DNA from 3 places in the Sporolactobacillus sp. PKPK-6 genome. Region 3 is predicted to be linked to each of the others. Evidence: riboswitches for the same ligand, from Rfam matches in the RefSeq annotation. Region 3 holds a riboswitch; each other region holds the start of a gene.
What was found. Region 3 has a riboswitch for S-adenosylmethionine ahead of AC1MBV_RS10060 (O-acetylhomoserine aminocarboxypropyltransferase/cysteine synthase family protein). Riboswitches for the same ligand answer to the same signal wherever they lie in the genome.
Positions count from the first base shown of each region.

Region 1 (7,904 bases), on a different contig from region 3:
AAGCAGAAGCAATCATCAATGCATTCGATCACCCATTTATTATTAGCAATTACCGATTGCAGATTTCACTCAGCATCGGCATCAGCATCTATCCGGACAACGGTGATCATTCGGCGACGTTAATCAAGCATGCCGATTCAGCTCTTCATAAAGCAAAAGGGAAGAAGAACAGCAAATATCAACGCTACACCTCCACAATGGATATCGTCGGCTATAAGCGTTTTACTTTAGAGGCGGATTTACAGAATTGGCTTGAATTAAATCAGTTCGAATTATACTATCAGCCTAAGGTAGACATCGGCACCAAACGTATTATAGGCGCTGAAGCACTGATTCGATGGAATCATCCGAAGTGGGGACTGGTCTCACCAGCAGAGTTTATTCCTTTAGCCGAAGAAGTCGGCATCATGCGTAAAATCGACCAATGGATCGAACACACTGCTTGTTTCCAAAACAAAGCATGGCAAGATGACGGTCTGCCCGCGATTCCGATCTCAATCAATCTTTCTGCAAACCGTTTTTTGGATCATGATCTGACTGTGGATCTTTTGGATGTGTTGGAACAGGCACATTTGGATCCGAAATACTTAGAGGTCGAAATCGTTGAAACATCTCTTCTGGAGAATGAAAAAACAATTTTTACAATTATCGACAGTCTTAGACGCAAAGGAATTAAGATTAACTTGGATGATTTTGGAACAGGTTATTCATCACTATCCTACCTTAAGCGTTTCAAAGGACGAATTGATACGTTGAAAATTGATAAGTCTTTTATTGATGCGTTAGATGACACCACCGATGAAAGCTCAAAATATATCACCCAATCAATCATTGAATTGGCCCATTATTTAAACATGAATGTGGTTGCTGAAGGGGTAGAAACTCAGGAACAATTGCAGCTGTTACAAAATTATCACTGCAATATCATACAAGGCTACTTTTTCTCCAAACCGGTTCCAGCCGCTACGTTCGCTAAGCTGTTGCGAAAGGAAAAAGAGGGAGCTCCTGCTGTACCTGTCTCACGAAATCGTGGAGTCTATGAAAACCGAAGAGAGCATTTCAGAGTGGATCTTGATTATCCTCTAGTCGCAATGATAACCCTTGTGCAATTTCATGGGCAGCATGTTAAACTGGGCAACACGCGCATCCTTATTGAAAATATTGGTTCTGGTGGACTGCGCTTTCTTTCTGACCTACGTTTTGGAATTGATTCATCCCTGGTCTTAAAGATTGAAACAACCATTCTTGGAGAAAAAATTACACTTTTGGGTTCCGTCGTTTGGGTGAATGAACTGAAATCCGAGGTATTCCAGTATGGGTTCAAACTTTTGATTGAAGAGAAGAAGCGCATCATTTTTTCTCAGTTATTAAATAAACTTGCACTGCTTCTTAGAGAAAATCCAATGCCACCAGATTGTGATTTTGTGACAACGGGTAAATACGAATTTTTTGCAAAACAAATAGAAAGTCACTCCTAGGCGGATTACTTGTATAAAATATGATCCTGTTTCTTCTTTAATAAAGATGGGAAACAGGATCTTTATGTTATACCGCTTCCGCTGGTTTTCAATCAGCTCTGTTTTAAGTTTGACACATACCTGAAGACATGCCATATTGATTCCACCTGACTTTTAATCTATAGTTTAAGTGAATATCCTTCGATGATTAACACAAATAGTCTTATAAGCTGTTTTTTACCGGACAGCAATTTTTGCATGGATTTTTTTACAAAAAGGTACCTTTGATTTTAAAAAGAGAGATGATGAGTATTGTGAAAGTACTTGCATTGGTTAATAATTTTATCATCTTCATGATTATTTCGTTGATCAATACGATTATTTCGATCAAGCTTCCCATAACCATCTTCCAATTGGATAGCTGGCTGTTTAGGGAAAGGCGCTGGGAAAAAGGCGGCCATTTCTATCAGGACTGGTTTAATGTGAAAAGGTGGAAGAGTCTCTTACCGGAGCTCAGTGATTTTCTGTCCTTCCTTTTTTCAAAAAAACAAATGAAGCGATCCAGCCCGGATTATTTGTACAGATTTGCTTTGGAGACCTGCCGTGCCGAGCTCGTTCATTGGTGCATTATGATCAGTTCTTTGCTCTTTACGCAATGGAATCATACAGGTGTTTCGATGCTTATGATCTTCATTGCTGTCGTGTGCAATCTTCCCTATATCATGATACAACGTTACAATCGACCGAGAATTTTAAGTATTCTTGCCAATAAAAAAACGAACTTAAACGGAAATAGGATAAATGATTTGGAAGTACTCCATAAAGATATATGAAGGGGAATTTTTCTGTGAGTAGAATTCTGTTTATTTCATCTGAGCATACGGGATGCGGACATAAAAGTATCACGGAAGCGCTGAGCAAGCAGCTCCGGCTTTTGTCACCGGATATTCAGTTTACAGTTATTGATGGATTCGACCTGGGAAGCCGTATTCTTCGTTCATCCAGCCGAGGTTATGACTCATTTGCAGTGAAATTTCCTGCTCTTTGGGGTCTCATTTACCGATTGAGCAGTCCATTTAAGCAGCTTGTCAATTGGTTTGTCGCACATAACATCAGAAAGTCATTGTTAGAAAAAATCGACGCCTTTCATCCCGATGTCATCGTATCCGTTCATAATCTTTTCATCGGTTCGGTAATCAATGTCTTAGATCGGGCACATTTGTCTATTCCTGTTATCTCGTTGATTGCGGATTTAGACAATGTCACGAGCCTTTGGGCAGACAAGCGGGCAAAATATATTATATGTCCTTCTGACGAAGCGGAACAAAGAATGCTAAAGGCTGGTATGTCTCAGGATCAATTGTTTCATACCGGCTTCCCGACACGCAGCGACTTCTGTGACTTGAAACTGCCTAAAAAGCCTGATCTCCGTCACATGCGCAAAAATTTTATTTCTATTCTCCTAATGAGCGGGAGTCAAGGCTCGACTCAGGTTCTGAAAATCGCCAAAATCTTGCTAAGTGATGAGAAAATCCATCTAACGATTATTGCAGGACATAACACGGCATTAATCAAATTAATGGAAAGCACTTTGTCCCCCTACATTGGAAAACGAGTGACCATTTATGGATTTATTAAAGAAGTAAAGGCGCGCATGATGGAGGCTGATCTTCTGATCATGCGGGCTAGCCCTAATGTATTAATGGAGGCGGTCAACCTGTGCAAACCCGTCATCGTCACCGGTGCATTGCGTGGACAGGAGGCAAAGAATCCTCATTTTGTCCTTAAACACAGATTGGGACTCTATTGCAAAGACTTGCGCCAATTGCCGACTATGATTTCAGCATTGTTGGAAAATGACGGGGAACAGCTCCTGCAGATCGCTCAGAACCAGTATGAGTTCAAAAAGCCTGAATCGGCGCGCAAGATCACTGAATTGCTCATACAAACAGCAAAGGAACCCAACGCTCTGAAAATCAGTCAATCACTTGAACATTCTTTGACCGACTAAAATTCAAAAAACGTGCAGCAGGAGCAGTTGAATGGCAACAAAAACAAAATTCAAATTACTAATAGGAATAATCATAACTGTTTTAGTCGTCTATTATTCATTCAAAACATTCGGCAGTCTGGATCTAAGCACTGTATTCAATGCGAAAATAAATTGGTTCTTAGTTTTTTGTTCAGTTGCCATTAATATCTATTCAAACTATGTTCGGAGTCTTGGATACACATTGGGCATTGATCCGAATATTAACCGTCTGAGAGCTCTGCAAATCGTTGGTATCGGTCATGCGGCAAATATGATTCTGCCCCTTCATATTGGTGACGGATTACGTTTTGCTTTTTTCCCGGACAACTACAGCGCATTTCGTCGGACGGAATTGGTGATGATACCGGCGATCGCCGACTCGATAGCAATTATCGTCATCTCCCTTTTCGCCGTACCCTTTTCCGGATTTAAAGAGCCCATGATTGTTACAATCTTATGGATTTCTTTCTTTTCATGTATTACCCTCATCGCGTTGCTGCTGACTGTTGTTTCTTTTGTTCCGCGATTTCGAAACTATGTTCATGGCTATCTAACAATCGGAATGCTGAACATGATGCTTTGGGTGCTTTTCTCGTATATACTTCTCCTCCTTTCCATTTGGATGGGACTAATTGCGTTCGGCTTCGGCTGGGGCGCATCTTTGCGTATGTCGCTGGCCGTTTTTGCCACAACAAACCTTATTGGGTTTATACCTGCCTCACCCGGTTCCGTGGGTCTTTTCGAATACGGAGTCATTATCGGTCTTGCCGGACTAGGCATTCAGCAGAGCGCGGCGCTTTCGGCAGGCTTACTGCTTCATTTCATACAATATGCCGCACTGCTTCCATTGGGTGTTGTTCTATATATTCTGGCCCTGCACGGGAAATATGGAAAAGCACTCAGAAATATGCTACATCAGAAACTGTAAAAAGCTGTTTGGGCGATGCACACTTATCATTTGCTAACTCAGTTTAATTAAGCGATTCGATTGGTAAAGTTACAAAGCACAAATAAATGGAATTCATAAGAGGATTAAAAAAGGTGTCAGATGATCATGAAGAATATTACCATTCATTCACCGCATAGAGAGTCGCTAAACATAACTGTCTAAATAATTCCGCAGATAAATGTTCATATTGTTCGTCTACATTTTTTTCATGAGCCATGTATGGCGGAGAATCATTCCATGAGCCCATAGCACCAAAAACATCAGCGGTACTTGCTGCTTTAAAAAGATTCAAATTCTTCTTCGGCATATCAATGAGCAGTTTCATTTCTTTCGTAGATTCCCCTTCTGCAGCAAGGGCAGCCTCATGAAATAAATTTGCAAAATGGTCACATTCAATGAAGTGCGCGAATTTCTCAATTTCATTTAAAACGTTTACCAAGTCTGCTGTATTATCGTAAAATTCCGGCTTCTCTTGAGGTGGATTATCCCAGCGGTGTTCTGTATAGGTGATTGTCCAGGCGTGCCTTTCTTTCTGGAAGTCCCAATGCACTGTATTGTAAGTTACATGACCACTTTTATAAAAGCAGACAAAAATGTTTTGTCTTGAGTTTGAAAATCCAAGCAGATTTCTGTCTTCTACCTGCATCGGCGTTAAGCATTTTATATCTTCTAACCCGCGTTTACAACATTCATCAAACCATTCTGCTACATTACTAGCTTTAAAAGGCTTTTTCCCAAACCATGACTTCTTTTCAATAAGCTGAAAAGTAATGGAATCCTCATATTTGAACGATTCAAATATGATTTTCTTGTTCTCTTTTAGCGCTTTTTTTGCACTTGCAACAATTCTGCATACCTGAAGCAGTTCACCATTCATTTTTTGATTGTGCCCCCTCGTTCCTCTTTGTCCTTATCAGTGGTATATGTCCGATTCCAGTATATTTCAACAATTCCCCATTCTCAATGATAATTATTCAAAACCCAATGTTCTTTTATTAACATTCTTATAGACTCTGAATATATTGCCGCTGTTGCTCTCGGAAATAAACTCCTTGAACTTGCCTTTGATCTGGCTATTATCAAGTACAGCTGCTGCTTTCGTATGATACAGTGCAAATTTCTGTACGATCGCCTCCGCAACACCAAGCTCTGTCACTAAAAAGCGGCGCTTACGCCAAATCTCGATTATGCATCGATGAACTGCTTGCCTGTACCTGCTTGTATTCATGTTCCAGTTCTGACAAAGATAATTCAAATAGATGCCTTCCGTCTTTCTTATAAACTCTATGTGCAATCAGCTGTTCAATTAATTGTTCGCGTCTGTCTTCCACCATCTTTCTCAGTGCACTGCTCATCGTGCCGCATCTCCCTATAAAAAGATAAAAAGCCCAATTGTTCTCTTCCCACAGTGATAAGAAGAGAAATCAGGCTTTTCTTTATGCTGCTCTCAACTTATCTCCAAGCAATGATTCTGCTTTAGGAATTAGCACCGTACCGCAATCAGCCGGTTGCTGAGGTTTCGCAGGGCCATTCCCTCCGCCTCTCTGGATAAGCATTTTTCAATAATTTATATTAGGTATAGTATGGTCGATTATTTATTCCTGTACTCACTATTTAAAAGATCCGCTAATGAATTCTGATCATAAATACGATGACTCTATCATACGTTTGCATGCTTTAATGCTTTCAAAACGGCAACCGCAGAGCGATAATAGAATTCTGCGGCAACGCGGATCCCTTTAGGGTCAACCCGAAACGCAGGATGATGCCAATCTTCGGGTCCGTTCGATCCTACAAATGCGAATACACCGGGTACCTCGCGTTGGAAGCAGGAAAAATCATCCCCGGCCACCGAAACTTCAGGTGTCACCACCCGCACTTCATTTTCATTTGCTTCTCGAATAATTCGAGCTATTTTTTCTTCATTAAATACGGATGGCGTCCCTTGGCCCCATTCCACAGCAATCTGTACGTTGAACGCCTGTTGAAGTCCGTCGGCGATTGCGGCAAAGCGATCAATGATCAAATCACGATCCTGATCGTAAAAAGTGCGTACTGTTCCGAGCAGTTCGACCTTTCCAGGCAGCACATTCCACACGTCACCGCCGTGAATACTGGTAATGCTCACGACCGCTTCATGCTTTGGCGAAATGTTTCGGCTGACGATCGTTTGCGCTGTTTGAACGAACGATGAAGCCGCTACAATCGGATCTCGGGTCCGCTCGGGAATCGCCGCATGACCGCCGATTCCATTAAACGTAATTTTAAATTTGTCGCAAGCCGCCATTAAAGGTCCTGCCTTGATTCCAATGGTTCCCACCGGCAAATCTGGTTTGTTGTGAATACCAACGACCGCATCCAGTCCTTTGAGCTGACCGTCTTTGACCACCTTGAGTCCACCGTGTCCGGTTTCTTCTGCAGGTTGAAAAATCAAACGAACGGTGCCGGGAAGATCCAACTGATTTTGTTTCAGTAAAGCAGCGGCCCAGAGCAAAGCGGTCGTATGAAAATCATGACCGCAGGCGTGCATCACACCTTCATTTTGTGATTGATAGGGTAAGTCAGTTTGTTCATGAATCGGCAAGGCATCAATATCCGCGCGAAGCCCAACAGCAGGACCGTTCAGATCACCTGAAATTTCGGCAAAGACGCCGGTCGGCAGGCTGGTCTCTCGCAACGTAACTGATTGACCCTGCAGCCAGTTTTTAATTCTTTTTGTTGTCTCATATTCATGCAACGACAGCTCCGGGTTCTGGTGCAGCTCTTCGAATATGGATTGAAAGGTCTTACCATCATTTGCAAATCTGCTCATACTTTCGATTCATCTGCCTTGTAGTCGAATTCACCGGTTGCCTGGCCTTCACTTCCGCTTTCGTTCACCAACGTTTCCACCCGGTTCAAAGCATTCAGGATAAACGCCTGATCAAAATTTTTGAAGACAAAACGGAAGCCAAGCTCCGTTTGACATTCTCTGGCAAGAATTTCTTTAGCTTTATCTATATCCTGAAGTTTGAACTGACTCAGCGAATAACTCAGACCCACTCGTTTGTAAAAAGGCAGCAATTTCCGAACTTCAGCATCCTGCCCCAAGGTCGCGAGTAGTACAAGTAAACCGTACGCAACCTTTACCCCATGTTGATAACGGCTCGTCTCCGGAATCTTGCTCATTGCATTATGGACTGCATGGGCACCGGAAGCACGGCCATAATCTCGAGCAAAGCTGCCAACTGTTCCGGAAAGACCGACAATCACATCTGATACAATACGGAAAGCAGGGCTGAGCTGATGGTGTTCCAGGCTTACCACTGCTTCCTCCGAATACCGGAGCAGCAGTTTTTTCGTTTGCAGGGCCGCAGTGAGTCCCAGTGATACAAAGGGATCGATCTGCTGGCTCTCATCTTTCGGTATCGCTTCCGCCTCATACCATTTCGCTAACGTATCCCCTATACCGGCAATGTAGTAGTCT
Region 1 covers NZ_JBWXPA010000002.1:894,967-902,870, forward strand. Annotated here, with positions in the region: gene AC1MBV_RS15195 (EAL domain-containing protein) at 1-1,478, shown strand, start outside; gene AC1MBV_RS15200 (glycosyl-4,4'-diaponeurosporenoate acyltransferase CrtO family protein) at 1,763-2,290, shown strand; gene AC1MBV_RS15205 (MGDG synthase family glycosyltransferase) at 2,305-3,468, shown strand; gene AC1MBV_RS15210 (lysylphosphatidylglycerol synthase domain-containing protein) at 3,500-4,417, shown strand; gene AC1MBV_RS15215 (hypothetical protein) at 4,554-5,315, opposite strand; gene AC1MBV_RS15220 (DUF4180 domain-containing protein) at 5,409-5,666, opposite strand; gene AC1MBV_RS15225 (Fur-regulated basic protein FbpA) at 5,608-5,793, opposite strand; SAM riboswitch class I at 5,888-5,993, opposite strand; gene AC1MBV_RS15230 (amidohydrolase) at 6,099-7,250, opposite strand; gene AC1MBV_RS15235 (iron-containing alcohol dehydrogenase family protein) at 7,247-7,904, opposite strand, start outside.
Region 1: linked by a shared signal. The riboswitch ahead of AC1MBV_RS15225 (Fur-regulated basic protein FbpA) and the one ahead of AC1MBV_RS10060 (O-acetylhomoserine aminocarboxypropyltransferase/cysteine synthase family protein) in region 3 are both predicted to bind S-adenosylmethionine.

Region 2 (7,904 bases), 820 kb from region 3:
GAATCAAAACGGCGCAGCTTCTCAAGACGAGCCGCAAGAATGTTGCCCATCGCCGCGCTGTGCTCGATCACATGCTCTTCTTTGTAAATATCCATCGTCCGGCAGCCGATCTGAGTCGATACCGTGTGTCCACTATACGTCAGACCTGTCATCAGCACATGATCGTCAAAATAGTCGGCTATTTTTTGATTGACGATCACGCCGCCAAGCGGACTGTAGCCGCATGTGACACCCTTCGCAAACGTCATCATATCCGGCTCGAAATCAAAATGATCAACCGCGAACATTTTTCCCGTGCGACCGAACCCGGACATCACTTCGTCACAGATCATCAAAATGCCATATTGGTCGCACAGCTCTCGGATACCTTCCAGATACCCTTTTGGAGGCACAAGCACACCATTGCTTCCGGGGATCGGTTCCATGAAAATCGCAGCGATCTGCTCCGGTCCCTCATACAGAATCTGATTGTTCAACCGATCCAGATAATAGTCGGAGACCGCTTCTTCACTCTCGAAATGGAGAAACTCACGATATAAATAGGGGGTATCAAACTTAATGAAGCCCGGAAGCCCTGGCTCAACAGCAAACCGGCGCCCCTCACCGGAAAGATTGCCTGCACCGAATGTTGCGCCATGATAAGAACGATAACGCGAAAAAATTTTATAACGCCCGGTAACCATTCGCGCAATTTTTACCGCATGATCATTTGAGTCCGCACCGCCGTTTGCGAAAAAGACTTTCGCCATGCTGCTTGGTGCAGCTTCGATGATTTTCTTTGCAAGCTCTGCTTTCGATGCCGTCGCAAACCCAGGAGATGCAAGCGGAATCTCGCCGATATGCTTAAATTCATCCATCAACTTCGGGTGACTGTGCCCGACATTCAAATACACTAGCTGGGAACACATATCATAATACTTCTTTCCCTCTTCATCCCAAAAGAAAATGCCTTCGCCTTTTTGAATTACCTTTGGATGAACATTCTTCTGCTTTGACCATGAATGCAGCACGTATTTTTGATCATCCTGCTTGATTTGTGCAACGTTCACTTTTTCCATAATAACCCGCCTCTCCCTAGTGACTGATCCTTTAAATTTCACTATAAAGCACAGGAAACGGAAAACAAGCAGCACAAAAACGAAAAAAATTGTGCAGATGCACAAATCAAGTGTATTTCGATTGGCGATAACCATTTTCTTAAGTTAATCGCAATGTATTTTATCTACTCCATTAAGGGTTCATGACAGTTCACGGACAATGCGCAGCACATCAGCCGGACGATCGGCAATAAAATCCGGTCCTGCCCTTCGGACATTTTCGATTCCGTCAAACCCCCAGGCTGCCCACATAACACGAATACCGCACTTTCTGCTCGCCAAAATGTCACGTTCCTCATCACCGATGTAAACGACCTGATCAGCCGTCAATTGGCTGCGCCGTAAATAGCGGTGCATCAGCCGATCCTTCGCAAACAGCTTCTTCGAGCACATCACTGTTGAAAAGCAGTCCAGTCCATGCATATTCAGAAATGAGCGGATATTTTTTTCTTCATTTGAAGATAAAATTGCTAAAGTATACCCGGAGTCGCTCAATTCCTGCAGCATCTCCCGCACCCCTTCCATCAATGGGATATTCTTAAGTGAATCTTGATACAGCTTAGAAAGTTCTCCGACAAGAAAAGGAATTTTATAAAATGAAATGCCGAGCGCCGCACAGCGTTCCTTCATTGAGCGTGACTTTAATGAATCGAAACTCGCCAACGTCATTTTTTGGAAGTGATGCCGACCAGCTAATTGGTTGTATGCTGAAAGAAATGCTTCTTTAGAATCTGCTAAGGTTCCGTCAAAATCAAAAAGGACTGCTCTAAGCATCATAAAAGACCTCTATTCATAGATTTTCGTGCCGACATTTATTATGTTCCGTGTCACTGCTTCCTAACTCAACCGGCCTTCAGTTCCAATTATTAAGCTCAAGGACCTATGACCATTATTATGATTTCACAGAAAAGCAACACAAAAACGACTTAGATCATGACTTTTTCATCACGATTTTTTTACTCATTTTATGAATACTAGAGAGTAGAGATCATATAGTGCAAAAGGAGCTGACTTTGATGCGCCAGATACAACCGTCAAACGAACTAGTTTCAGATATCGTTACCCTGCTCAAACAGGAACAAAGACCGCTTCATTCTGGTGAGATTGCCCGCAAACTGAACAAGAATGTCCGAGATATTCTTACCATTCTTTTCAATACAGCTTATCAGAAAATCATTCAAGTTGTCATAAACAAAGACGAAACGAATAAAATTTGTCAGCCTTCCTATAAAATAAGGTCGGAAATACAAAAATAAATTTGTGAACTTAGGATGATACAGCTGTCAAAACCAGCCCAATAGCAAATCGAGCGACACAGCGCTGAGTACGGTTGTTATTAATGTACAACTCGAGACAAATTGGGGATGCGCGTTGAACTGAATCGCATATAACGTTGTGTTCGCCGCGCTCGGCATCGCGGCCATGACGATAATCACGTTTCGGAGCAGTGGATCCATGGGAAACAGCAGACAAACAAGGAACGCGATCGCCGGGGATATAACAAGCCGAATAAAGGTAGCTAGACCAATACGCCCCCAGTTCATATTGCGTACAGTTACATTCGCCAGCTGCATGCCGAGAATAATCATAATAATCGGAATCGATGTGCTGCTTACGAGTTCGATGCTTTGCATAAAATTTGCCGGAATCTGAATGTGAAACGTTTGTAGAAGTAAAGCAGGAAGAATAACGTAATTCATCGGCTGCTTGAGGACAGTGCAAAGTGCCATTTTTGCGCTGCCTTTTCCATTTGCGGCAATATAGATGCCGACAAAGCCCATCAGAATTGCATGGAAAATCATCAGAGGCATCGCGTACACCACACCTTGTTTCCCAAAGGCAAATAAAATAATCGGCACACCGTAGTTGCCGCTGTTTGCAAAAATGGTAGAGAGTAAAAACGCGTTCGTTTCACTTTTACTGTAGTGGAGGATGTGTCCTGCAATGATACCGACAACAATTAACAGCAGCATAATCATCAGAGCGGTTGCTGCAATATAGAAGAAACTAAGATTCATAGGTGTTGTATAAAAGATATCAAAAACAAGAAACGGGAGCAGCAGATAGACGGCGAGCGTCGAGATCGGCTTAATATCTAGTTTGAAAATTTTCTGTAGAATAAACCCGCTGAGAAAAATTAAAAACACCGGCAAAATCACATCGAAAAAAATACGCACAATCTGTTCCCTCTCTCTGCTGTCCATGGTTTCAATGAGTTCATTTTACTTGGTTACCGTATGAAAGATCAAGATAAGTTTTACGCGCCGGTGTGTGTGCAAGACAGTGACTCAACATCTCGCCTCATTTATAGCTTAAAATTCACATAGAAAAAGAGACGGTGAGAATCATTCATTTCTCACAATCTCTTTTTCCCATTTTTAATAACACAACTGCCTTTTCTATGAATCAGAAAAGGCTATTTTTTTCACTCTTATTGGTCCACAACTGATCCATCAATATGAAGCCTGGTTTTTATCGGCCGTCGCACATAAGGAAATTTTGTTTCAATATCATCAACCAATTCGGTCCCAATTCCCGGCAACCGCGGAATTTCCATAAAGCCTTGCTCACATTTAAAGGTTGTCGTGACAACATCCTTCTTCCGAACACCCTTCTCAACATTTGTCGACCCGTATTTTTCCGAAAGCGCGGGCTGATCGTCACCAGGATACTCAAGGATCGCGAAGTTGGGTATACTAACCGCAATCTGCAGACAAGCCGCGGTTGATACCGGGCTCAGCGGATTGTGCGGAACAACCAGCACATCATTTGCTTCCGCAATTGCAGCGATCTTCTTTGTACCCGTTATGCCTCCGCACATGCACACATCAGGTCGAATGTACTGGACAGCATTTTTCTTAATCAGCATTGCAAATTCTTGTGGGCTGATTAATCGTTCACCCGTTGCAATCGGTACAAATGTTTTGGCTGCTACCCATTCCATCGAGTCAAGATTATCCGGACCTACAGGATCTTCGATGAAATAGGGATAGGAGTGTTCAATTCCCTTGGCAAACGCAATCGCATCTGCCGGCTTCAACCGAGTGTGTAGTTCAATCAGCAAGTCCACATCATTGCCGACAGCATCTCTGTAAGCAGCCACACGCTCAACGGCTTCGCCGATCTCCTTGGCATGAGTGGTGTAATAAGGCACATCTCTTGATTCATCCAGGAAAGGAGAAAGATGACCAATTGCGTTATAGCCCTGGCTTTTCGCTCGCTTCAGGTTAGCAATGATTTCCTCAGTTGATGATCCGCCTACATGACCATAAACGCGGACCTTATCACGGCATTTCCCGCCAATCAAATTGTATATCGGCGTTCCATAATACTTTCCGGCAATATCCCACAAAGCAATGTCGATCGCGCTGATTGCGCCCATAATCGCCGATCCTTTAAAGTGCCAACAGCGATACATATACTGCCAGTGGTGCTCAATTCTTAATGGATCTTGTCCAATCAGATACGTCTTAAAAGCGTCAATCGCCCCCTTGGAAGCATCCAAAAAACCCCAAGTCCCTGATTCTCCTAAACCAACGAGTCCTTCATCCGTATAAATTTTCACAAAAAGATAGCGATTTGCTAAGATCGTTTTTACATCTGTAATTTTCATCCTTTGCGCACCTTCCTAAATACTTGTCATTACCCATTTTGTCATTTAAAAAGCCGCCTTCTGAAAATAGAAAGCGACTTCGACTATGCGGATTATAAGCAAAAGTTTCTTTCTTATCTCTCAGAATAGATCTGCAGGATTTGACACCATACTTATTGCTGGTTGTCGGGGTTCATCGGGCCAGTCCCTCCGCCGCTCTTGATAAAGAAAACTTGGCGAGGCCAAACCTTTGGAGCAGGCTGAGCCTTAGTTGCACTTACACTATTTTCCTTGAATCTTTATACTCTATTTATAGTGTAAGAAACGATAATCATATTAAGTTGATAAGATTAATTATATATAAATCCGTTCGTAATTCAATCTTTTTTCATGAAAAGAAAAAAAACGCAATAAAAACGAGACTGCCCAAGTGGACACCCTCGTTTCTCAATCGTTCTTTCACACCTTTTGTTAAATCGAATAATTTTTACACCGACCGTCATCCCAAAGTGCCGGTCGTTTTCAGCTGTTTCGCGCTCTCCGCCAAATGAAGCAAATCCACGAGCATTTCATGACTTTTCGCTTCCATGCCATGTTTCTTTGCAGTTTTCACAATATAACCGTTTATATAATCAACTTCAGTCGGACGGCTATTAACCATATCCTGATACATCGATGGGTGGTGAAGCGGATTGACCTGTGAGCTTTCATGATCGATAATCTGCAGCATCTCTTCACGGCTTTGCATAAATTTGACACCATCCGCAACGCCCGCAGCATACCCTTCATCAATCAAGCGTCGGGACAACTCATCCGCCCCGGAATAAGCCACATACTCGCCCATCGTGATATCCATCAATGTGCACAACGTGTTGATGACCGAATTCATGAGCAGTTTAGACCACAGCGTTCCCATGTAGTTAGTTTGAAGCGTCGGATTCATGCCCGCTTTTTCAAATTCTCGGACGACCTCATGTGTGAATGCATCCGGATTTTCCGTGACATTCACCAGCTGCGTGTGTGCCGCACCCTTTGCACCCATGAAATCTACTTTTCCCGGTGCGTCAAGAACAGTCGCGATTAACGCAATCCCTGCAATAATGCGTTCATCAGGCACATACTTGCGAATCTCATCCACCGAACCGATCCCGTTTTGATTCGTCAAAACATAGGTGTGCTCGCCAATAAAATGCTGGCAAGCCTGCATCGCTTCTTCGGACTGCATCTGTTTTGTAAATAAAATCACCAGATCCGGAGTCTGCGCGTATTCAGCAGGCAGGAAAACATCAACCGGTACCAAATGCTGATTCTGATGGTCGCGAGAAACATAGACGCCGCCTTGTTCGCGAATCGCCTGATAACTCGGTTTCCACGGCTCCACAAAATCGACGTCGTTACCTGCTTCTTGCAGAAGCACTCCATATCTGAGTCCCATTGCTCCTGCACCAATCACTGTAATTTTCATTTTGATTCCTCCACTCATCTGTATCTCAGCTTGTCTGTAACTATTTCTAAATACAATAATACTCTAAATCGAGTGACGTAAAAAGAGCAGCCACTAAGGAAAAAGTAGCCACTCTTTTATACGTCTTATTTGTTCAAATTTCACAAATTCTTATCCATATTAAACGTCAGTTTCGACATACTCATGGATTGCGTCGTCAAGTCTTGCAAGAGCGCGCGCGTCTCGCTTAACCCGAGCTCGGCAGTTTCGCTGCTTGCCTCGTTCAGAACATCTACCACATTGTCTTGACTCGTATTTTTTGCCGTTTCGTCGGTCTCAGCGATCTTCCCAAGAAATTTGCTGTACAGATTTTCTTTGTAATCAAGCACCTGCTTGAGAAAAGCATTGTAATGCGGTTCAACGATGACCGGAATCGTTTTATACAGCCAGTACGCCGAATCAAGAGACAGCTTCATCGGCGTAACTTCGTATGATTTCGGCACTGATGTAATGTTCGTATAAAAAGGCACATAAGGACTGAATGTGCCGGCAAGCGACACCCATTGAATGCCCGCGAATGCATCGGGAAGATCAGGACGGATTTGCAAGATATGCGAGTCTTGAGTTCGATTTAATGAAATCGCGCGGAAAGTGGTCCGCTCTGCCTCGCTTCCGCTGCCCAGTGGGTCAAAAGGTGTCTCCTGATAGTGTGAATCCAGGATATACGCAATGTCATCAACACCGATTTTTCTGCTTGCCTTGCGCAGGAATGGCAGATCATTCGACATCGGATCCTGCTCGATTTCCGGATTCAAATATTTTTGACCATACCAGACGCGCGGCGTGTTGTAATGACGGTCAAATACATTTTGCCGTCCGAAAATACTCCGGAAGTTGATCGTGTCAAAGCCGTTATTGAGATGATGCTTTTCAATAAAATCAATCAAATGGGTCGCCAGAAGGAAATTGTCCTTATCATAGGGATCAATTTCTTGAATTGCCGTCTGATTGGCAACCACCGCATAGGAATCATCTGGAATGCGTTGAGCAACCCATTGATGACCGGTTGCAATTTCCATATACCAGACTTCGTCCTTGTCTGAGAACAAGACGCCATTGGACTCGGCAGCACCATATTTTTCAACAATCGCCCCGAGTCTTTGCACACCTTCACGCGCCGAATTGATATACGGCAGCACAACCGTGACCATACAATCCTCGGCAATTCCATTTTCAACGAGCGGATCATAGCCCAGCACACGCGGATTGCCGTAAATGCTTTCCGTCGCACTCATGCCGACGTTTTTCTCATTAATCCCCGCATCTTCAAACGTAACATAACGTTCCTCTCGATCGGGAATCGCCGTATAACGATAGCGTTCCTTTGGCAAGGTGATTGTGAAGCGGTTGCTCGGCGACACATAGGTCTCCTCTTTTTCCAGCACTTGATGCGGATGCACCGTGAACTTTTTCGGAACGAGCACTTCATAGCTGTCTCCATTCCGTGCAATCATCGTTGACCCATCGAGTGTCGCGCCCTTGCCGACCAGTACTGTTGTACAGGCCGCGTGTGAATTATTCTGCATTATGCCATCCCTTTATTCACAAATTAAGTTGCAAGTAACTCATAAACTTACTACTATCTTAACTCAATTTTGTTTATGTGGAAATTCACGGCGTTCGCAAGAATCGAGTTCAATTCCGCGGACAATTACAGGTGTTGAAAACACAATCTGTGTATTCGTTTTGCCAAACCGCTGCAGTTCATTAA
Region 2 covers NZ_JBWXPA010000001.1:1,226,708-1,234,611, forward strand. Annotated here, with positions in the region: gene AC1MBV_RS05885 (aminotransferase class III-fold pyridoxal phosphate-dependent enzyme) at 1-1,058, opposite strand, end outside; gene AC1MBV_RS05890 (HAD-IA family hydrolase) at 1,239-1,874, opposite strand; gene AC1MBV_RS05895 (hypothetical protein) at 2,114-2,353, shown strand; gene AC1MBV_RS05900 (AEC family transporter) at 2,381-3,301, opposite strand; gene dgoD (galactonate dehydratase) at 3,529-4,710, opposite strand; SAM riboswitch class I at 4,821-4,918, opposite strand; gene AC1MBV_RS05910 (ketopantoate reductase family protein) at 5,189-6,154, opposite strand; gene AC1MBV_RS05915 (C69 family dipeptidase) at 6,295-7,719, opposite strand; gene AC1MBV_RS05920 (Lrp/AsnC family transcriptional regulator) at 7,783-7,904, opposite strand, start outside.
Region 2: linked by a shared signal. The riboswitch ahead of dgoD (galactonate dehydratase) and the one ahead of AC1MBV_RS10060 (O-acetylhomoserine aminocarboxypropyltransferase/cysteine synthase family protein) in region 3 are both predicted to bind S-adenosylmethionine.

Region 3 (7,904 bases):
GAACCATTAATGAGTGATCGAAAATGGGCGATCATCGGTCCCGGAGCCATTGCTGCTGAATTTGCGCAGACGCTGCATGCGAGCGGCCGCAAAATATATGGGGTCGGTTCGCGAAGCTTGGAACGTGCCCAAGCCTTTGCCGACAAGAATCATATTGAGAAAGCTTACGGAAGTTACGATGAACTTTTAAGTGACCCTGCCATTGACATCGTTTACCTTTCAACACCTCATTCCAATCATTACAGCTACCTGCTTAAGTGTTTGGAATCAGGCAAACACGTCCTATGCGAAAAGGCAATTACAGTCAGCAGCAGGCAACTGGATCCTGTCATTCGTTACGCAAAGCAAAAGAATTTGATTGTTGCCGAGGCAATGACGATTTATCACATGCCACTTTATCAAAAGCTGAAGGAAGTCGTCGAGAGCGGAGCCATTGGCGAAGTCAAAATGGTGAACGTTACCTTCGGCAGCCTAAAACCATATGACGTAAACAATCGTTTCTTCAATATGAATCTCGCAGGAGGCGCACTTCTTGATATTGGTGCATACGCCCTGTCCTTTGCGCGTTTCTTTCTCAGCAGCCAGCCTAATGAAATCTTGACCACAGTCAAACAATTCGAGACCGGTGCCGATGAACAATCCGGCATTATTTTAAAAAATCCGGATGACCAAATGGCTGTTGTTACACTCACGATGAGAGCGAAATTGCCGAAACGGGGAATTGTCACCGGAGATAAAGCTTATATAACTGTGGACAATTTTCCGCGAGCTGATCAAGCGACCATTACCTATCCGGATGGTCGCACGGAAACACTTAAAGCCGGAAGCACTGATCAGGCAATGGTTTATGAATACGATTACATGAATGCTGCAGTAAACCGAGAAATTGATGAACAAACACTTCCGCTGACCGACAGTGTGATGAAAATTATGACCAACGTGCGTGATCAATGGGGCATCCGCTATCCATTTGAGTAACAGTCGCATCCGTTACAATTAGCATTTTGCATTTGTTTTAAAAATAGAGAGCGTTTTCTTTTTATTTTTTGAAACTCTGCATTACAATAGACATGTGATATTAATTACACTAAATTTTGAAGGGAAGATGTGCAATGAGTATTAAAGACACAGTCCTGGAACACGCAGTAGATACTGAATACAAACTATATATCGGCGGTAAATGGGTTGAAGGCTCTGAAGGTAAAAAAATAGCAAGCTACAATCCTAGCACCGGTGAAAAGCTGACTGAATTCACTGACGCGAGTCATGCCGATGTAGACGCAGCTGTGGAAGCAGCTACAAAAGCATTTGACACATGGAAGGATGTCAGCGTTCAAGAGAAAAGTACTCTGTTGCTTAAGATCGCTGATTTAATTGATGAAAACGCTGATCACCTGGCACTTGTTGAAACATTAGATAACGGCAAACCGCTTCGTGAAACAAAGGGAATTGACGTTCCGGCAAGTTCAGATCACTTCCGCTATTTTGCCGGTGTTATCCGTTCCGAAGAAGGCACGGCTAACGCACTTGACGAAAATACATTGACCATCAATCTAAAGGAACCTATTGGTGTCGTTGGGCAAATTGTTCCTTGGAACTTCCCATTGCTGATGGCCGCTTGGAAGATTGCTCCTGCAATTGCAGCAGGAAACACGGTTGTCATTCACCCATCTTCTTCAACATCACTGAGTCTGCTCGAATTGGCTAAAATTTTCGATCAGGCACTCCCAGCAGGAGTCGTGAATGTTATTACCGGACGCGGCTCTGATTCCGGCGATTATATGCTGCATCATCCCGGCTTTGCAAAGCTTGCGTTCACCGGCTCAACCCAAATCGGTTATGAAGTTGCCGCGGCAGCTGCAAAGCGCTTGATTCCGGCAACCCTTGAACTCGGCGGCAAATCGGCCAACATTTTCTTTGATGACGCTCCATGGGAACGTGCCATTGAAGGCGCACAGCTCGGCATTCTATTCAATCAAGGCCAAGTATGCTGTGCAGGTTCACGAATCTTCGTTCAAGAAGGCATCTATGATAAATTCGTTAGCGCACTAAAAGATGCATTCGAGAAAGTTAATGTCGGTTTGCCTTGGGAAGACGGCGTTCAAATGGGTGCTCAAGTCAACAAACGGCAACTGGAAAAGATCTTGGAATATGTTAAGATCGGCCAGGATGAAGGCGCAAAGCTTGTGACCGGCGGATGCCAGCTGACGGACAACAACCTCGATAAAGGTGTCTTCATGGCCCCAACGCTTCTTGCAGACGCAAATAACGACATGCGAATCGCTCAGGAAGAAATCTTCGGACCGGTTGCAACGGTTATCAAATTTAAAGATGCAGATGAAGCAATTAAACTCGCAAACCAATCGGATTACGGTCTTGGCGGTGCGGTATGGACACAAGATATCAACAAGGCACTCCGTGTCGCTCGCAGCGTACGTACCGGTCGTATGTGGGTCAACACCTACAACCAGCTTCCTGCAGGTGCTCCATTCGGCGGCTACAAGAAATCCGGTATCGGCCGTGAAACGTATAAGAGTATTCTTGATGCTTATACGCAAACGAAGAATATCTACATCAGCACAAAAGAAACAGTTGACGGTCTCTATTAATCAGGTCTGTCATTCTATCAGAAAGAGACGAATGCTTCACGCATTCGCCTTTTTCTTTATTTTTGATTAAACATATCAAATTACTTGTATTTATTGCTTGACAAATAAAACACAGCACGATAAACTGTACACAATTAAATAAATCTTATCAAGAGTGGCGGAGGGACTGGCCCGACGAAGCCCGACAACCAGCACGTTTGATGTGTATGGTGTTAATTCCAGCAGATTAAATTCTGGCAGATAAGAAAAGAACCGGCGAATAAGGCCGCTTCCCTATCTACTCTGCGGGAAGCGGTCTTTTAATCTGCGCACCCTTTTTTCTAAGATTTTATTTAATGTAAAACTTAAAGAACATAGGGAGAGATGAACATGGCAGAGGAAAGAAAATATGGTTTTGAGACTTTGCAGGTACACGCAGGTCAAGTGCCTGATCCTGCAACAGGTGCACGTGCCGTACCAATCTATCAGACTACTTCATTTGTATTCAAGGATGCAGACGAAGCAGCAGACTTCTTTCAATTGAAAAGGCCGGGCAATGTGTATGCACGCATTATGAACCCAACTGAAGATGTCTTTGAACAGCGCGTTGCTCAGCTTGAAGGCGGATCCGCAGCTCTTGCCACCTCTTCAGGACTTGCGGCGATTACGTACGCCATTTTGAATGTTGCAAATGCCGGTGATCATATTGTTGCTGCCTCTACCTTGTACGGTGGTACGTATGAATTGTTCAATGTCACTTTGAAAAAACTCGGTATTGATGTCACATTCGTTGATCCGGATGATCCGGAAAATTTCCGCGCAGCAATCCGTGATAATACAAAAGCACTCTACGGTGAAACGATTGGTAACCCGAAAATCAATATTCTCGATATCGAAGCCGTTGCCAATATCGCACACGAAAATAAAATTCCTCTCATTGTTGACAACACCTTCGGAACACCTTACCTCGTTCGTCCAATCGAATTCGACGCAGATGTCGTTGTCCATTCTGCTACGAAATTTATTGGTGGCCACGGAACTGCTATCGGAGGCATTCTCGTTGACGGAGGAAAATTTGACTGGCGGGCAAGTGGCAAATTCCCTGATTTCACGACACCGGACAAAAACTACGGCGGCTTGGTCTATGCTGATCTCGCACCTGCTTCATTCGCTGCAAAAGCACGTGTTCAGCTGCTGCGCAACACAGGCGCAACAGTCAGCCCGCAGAATGCATTCCTGTTCCTGCAAGGCTTGGAATCTCTTTCCCTGCGTGTGGAACGCCATGTTCAAAATGCACGCAAAGTTGCTGAGTTTTTAAACAATCATCCGAAAATCACATGGGTAAACTATCCTGAACTTGATGGCAACCCATACAAAGAACTGTCAAAAAAATACTTTCCAAAAGGTCCCGGATCCATTTTCACATTTGGCGTGAAAGGCGGACTACAAGCGGGTAAGACATTAATCAACAATGTAAAGCTGTTCTCATTGCTCGCCAATGTGGCCGATGCAAAATCGCTGATCATTCATCCGGCAAGCACGACACATGCTGAATTGACTGCGGAAGAACAGGCCTTTACCGGTGTAACACCCGAACTGATTCGTGTATCCATTGGTATCGAAAGCGTTGACGACATCATCTATGATCTGGAACAGGCATTGGCAAAAGTTCCGGACGCGGTCGCAGCTAAATAATAGAATAGACAAAGAGTAAAGCTATCGGGGGTTATTAACTAGAAGGAGCCTGCAAATGATTTAGTTTGCAGGCTCCTTATTATTTTTTATTTGTTCAGGCTGAATCTCCCTTTTTTTATCATGGTTTCAACACCGCCGATTTTTGCCAGCGATCGGTTTTCAATCACTTTTTTCATAATGGATGCCGGTCGGCCTTTGAGATTTCTGCCCATAATTTCTCCGACCGCATCATTGCGGCCAAGCGAACACACGGTGCCCATAAATTTAAAGACAAACGGCTTTGTCGACGCTTCCTCAATCCTTGCATTCAAGTTATATGCCGCACAATCCGCTTGCTGCATCGCAATTTGCGCGGTGGTCGGATAGGGACGACCATCTTCCGGATTAATGACAGCTGAACAATCGCCTATAATCAGAATTTCCGGATGATCAGGAACAGATAAGTCATCGTTAACAATCACGCGACCGCGGCGCTGCGCAAATCCCGATGCACTGACAACAGAACTTCCGCTGACTCCCCCGGTCCAAACAAATGTACCGGCCTGAAGCGTTTTGATTTGATCACCTGATTTGTAATAGATCCGTTCAGCATCAATACCGCTGACCCTGCCGATTATAAATTCAACACCGTTCTCGCTCAGCTTATGCGCGCCGTATTCCGCCAATTTTCGATTGAACATCGGAAGCGCATGAGGCGTTGGTTCAATACACAGGATACGTACTAAACTCCGATCCACTTGGAACTGTTCAATAAGTTTCGGAATGCGATGAGTCAGTTCTCCTAAAAATTCAAAACTTGTAAACCCTGCACCGCCGACTGCAATCACCAAATGCTCCGGACGGTGATCATTACTCCATTTTTCAAACTGATTTTCAATATGATCTTTTATTTTCGTTACAGAAGGAATATCTGCGATGGACAGACCATAGCGATTCATGCCTTTGATACCGAAATATTCCGGTTCAAAACCCAATCCAATCAGCAAATAGTCATAGGAAACAGGATCATGATCCTTCAGGAAGACCTGTCTTGCTTCCTTGTCCACATGCAGGACAGTACCCTGAATAAATGTTGTCTGCTTCTGATCAATAACAAGATTAAGTGAATAGCAAATTTCATCTGAATTCGATGTCCCGGCTGCAACCTCATGAAGTGAAGTCGTTTCACAATGGTAATTGTTCTTATCAATAAGAATAAGGTCTGCATTTGGTTTCATTTTTTGCAATTTCTTTAATGTGCGCAATCCTCCATAACCTGCTCCAAGAATGACAATTCGTTTTTTAGCCAAAATCATCACGTCCTTTCATTATTTTTTTATATGCTCAAAAATTACTCATTGCATCGTCACATTCTGTTCACATTTTCCTTCTTTATTGTAGCTCAATATGTAAACGCTTACAATAACGAAAGTAAAAATAAATGCCATCCGTCTTAACCGGATGGCTGCTTTTCGTTTATAGAGGGCGTACGGGAATTGAACCCGCGATCATGGAATGAGAATCCATTGGCTTAACCACTTGCCCAACGCCCTATAATCATCGTGCAACAGTTGAACGGGAACAATCCCACTCATTCGGCACGACAAAAAGTATACCACACTATACACAATTAATTCAAGTCTTTATTAAAGCGTATTCCCGTTTCCGTTTGCCTCAGCAATGATTTTAACCCCTGAGCTTGCACCAATCCGAGAAGCACCAGCAGCGATCATTGCTTCGGCATCTGCTTTCGAATGAATGCCGCCTGCCGCTTTGACGCCGACATTTTCACCCACCGTCTGACGCATGAGCGCAACATCTTCAACGGTTGCACCTCCGGTAGAAAATCCGGTTGATGTCTTCACATAATCCGCTCCCGCCTGAACAGCTAACTGACAAGCACGTGCCTTCTCATCATCGGTTAACAAACAGGCTTCGATGATTACTTTAACAAGCGCCTGTTTTTCGGCCGCTTGCACAACGGCATGAATGTCTGCCTGAACTTTTTCTTCTTTTCCGCTTTTCAAAGCGCCGATATTAATGACCATGTCTACTTCCTCAGCGCCTTTGGCGATCGCATCCCTTGTTTCAAATGCCTTTGCTTCGCTTGTTGCCGCTCCGAGCGGGAAACCGATAACCGTACATACCTTCACTTCAGAGTCTTTGAGTTGTTCTGCGGCGAGCGGAACCCAGCATGGGTTCACGCATACGGAGGCAAAATCGAATTTTTTTGCCTCCTCAGTCAGCTTCAGGATATCCTTCTCCGTTGCATCTGCTTTTAGTGCTGTATGATCAATATATTTTGCGAGCTGATTCATGTCTGTCTCTCCTTTTAGTGAATGATTCTGTGGATGAGCGCCGGCTTGTCTGCATGGCCGGCAATGGTTATATTTTGATTCAGTTTCTCTATAACTTGGTCGATACGCTTAGAATCCGAGTGAATGGTGAGCAGAGTTTCTCCCTCGGTCACAGAGTCGCCAACCTTTTTGTGCAGAACAATGCCTGTTGCATGGTTGATGGTATCTTCCTTCGTCGCTCTTCCGGCACCAAGCAGCATGGCCGCAAGACCGATCTGGTCCGCCTTCATTTCAGCGACCACCCCGGATGATTGGGCGGGAAGCCGGATCTGATATTCGGCCTTCGGCAATCGCTCCGGATAATCAGCGATGCTCGGATCCCCACCTTGATTTTTAATAAATTGTTTAAATTTATCAAATGCCTTGCCCTGTTCCAGCGCTTGTTCAAGCAGCTGTTTTGCTTCATCCGGATGCGATGCCTTGCCGGCAAACAGAACCATTCGGCTGCCTAGCTCAAGCACAAGCTCGCGCAAGTCACTGGGACCATGTCCTTGCAGCGTATCGATGGCTTCTTTCACTTCAAGCGCGTTGCCAATTGCAAAGCCTAGCGGCTGATCCATATCCGTAATCACAGCCGCCGTCCTTCTGCCAACATGCTTGCCGATCTGTACCATCGTTTCCGCAAGGCGGACGGCATCTCCCTCGCTTTTCATAAAAGCTCCGGAACCGCACGTCACTTCTAGAACGATCGCATCGGCACCTGCCGCGATTTTTTTGCTCATGATTGAGCTCGCAATCAGCGGAATGGATTCAACCGACCCGCTGACATCACGTAATGCATAAAGCTTCTTATCTGCCGGAACAAGGTCGCCGGTTTGACCAATAATCGCAATATGGTCACGGTTCACATGCATGACAAACTGCTCACCGCTCATCTCAACAGAAAAACCGGAGATCGATTCCAGCTTATCAATGGTTCCGCCGGTAAAGCCCAAACCGCGTCCGCTCATCTTGGCCACAGGAACTCCGACTGCGGCGACAAGCGGCGCCAGAACCAGCGTGGTTGTGTCGCCAACACCACCGGTCGAGTGTTTATCGACTTTTATTCCGGTAATCGCTGACAGATCTACAGTTTCTCCCGAGTCAACCATTGCCCGTGTCAGTTCAGCAATTTCCTGGTCGGTCATATCCTTGAAATAAATAGCCATAGCCAGCGCACTCGCCTGATAATCAGGAATGCTGCCATTGACATAACCATCGATAAAAAAACGGATTTCTTCCGGGGACAGCGCAAATCCGTCCCGCTTTTTCGTAATGATGTCGACCATTCTCATTCCGCTCACCC
Region 3 covers NZ_JBWXPA010000001.1:2,046,908-2,054,811, reverse strand. Annotated here, with positions in the region: gene rpiA (ribose 5-phosphate isomerase A) at 1-10, shown strand, start outside; gene AC1MBV_RS10070 (Gfo/Idh/MocA family protein) at 10-978, shown strand; gene AC1MBV_RS10065 (aldehyde dehydrogenase family protein) at 1,113-2,609, shown strand; SAM riboswitch class I at 2,752-2,856, shown strand; gene AC1MBV_RS10060 (O-acetylhomoserine aminocarboxypropyltransferase/cysteine synthase family protein) at 2,979-4,283, shown strand; gene AC1MBV_RS10055 (NAD(P)/FAD-dependent oxidoreductase) at 4,370-5,572, opposite strand; tRNA gene AC1MBV_RS10050 (tRNA-Glu) at 5,744-5,815, opposite strand; gene deoC (deoxyribose-phosphate aldolase) at 5,909-6,580, opposite strand; gene AC1MBV_RS10040 (pyrimidine-nucleoside phosphorylase) at 6,595-7,893, opposite strand.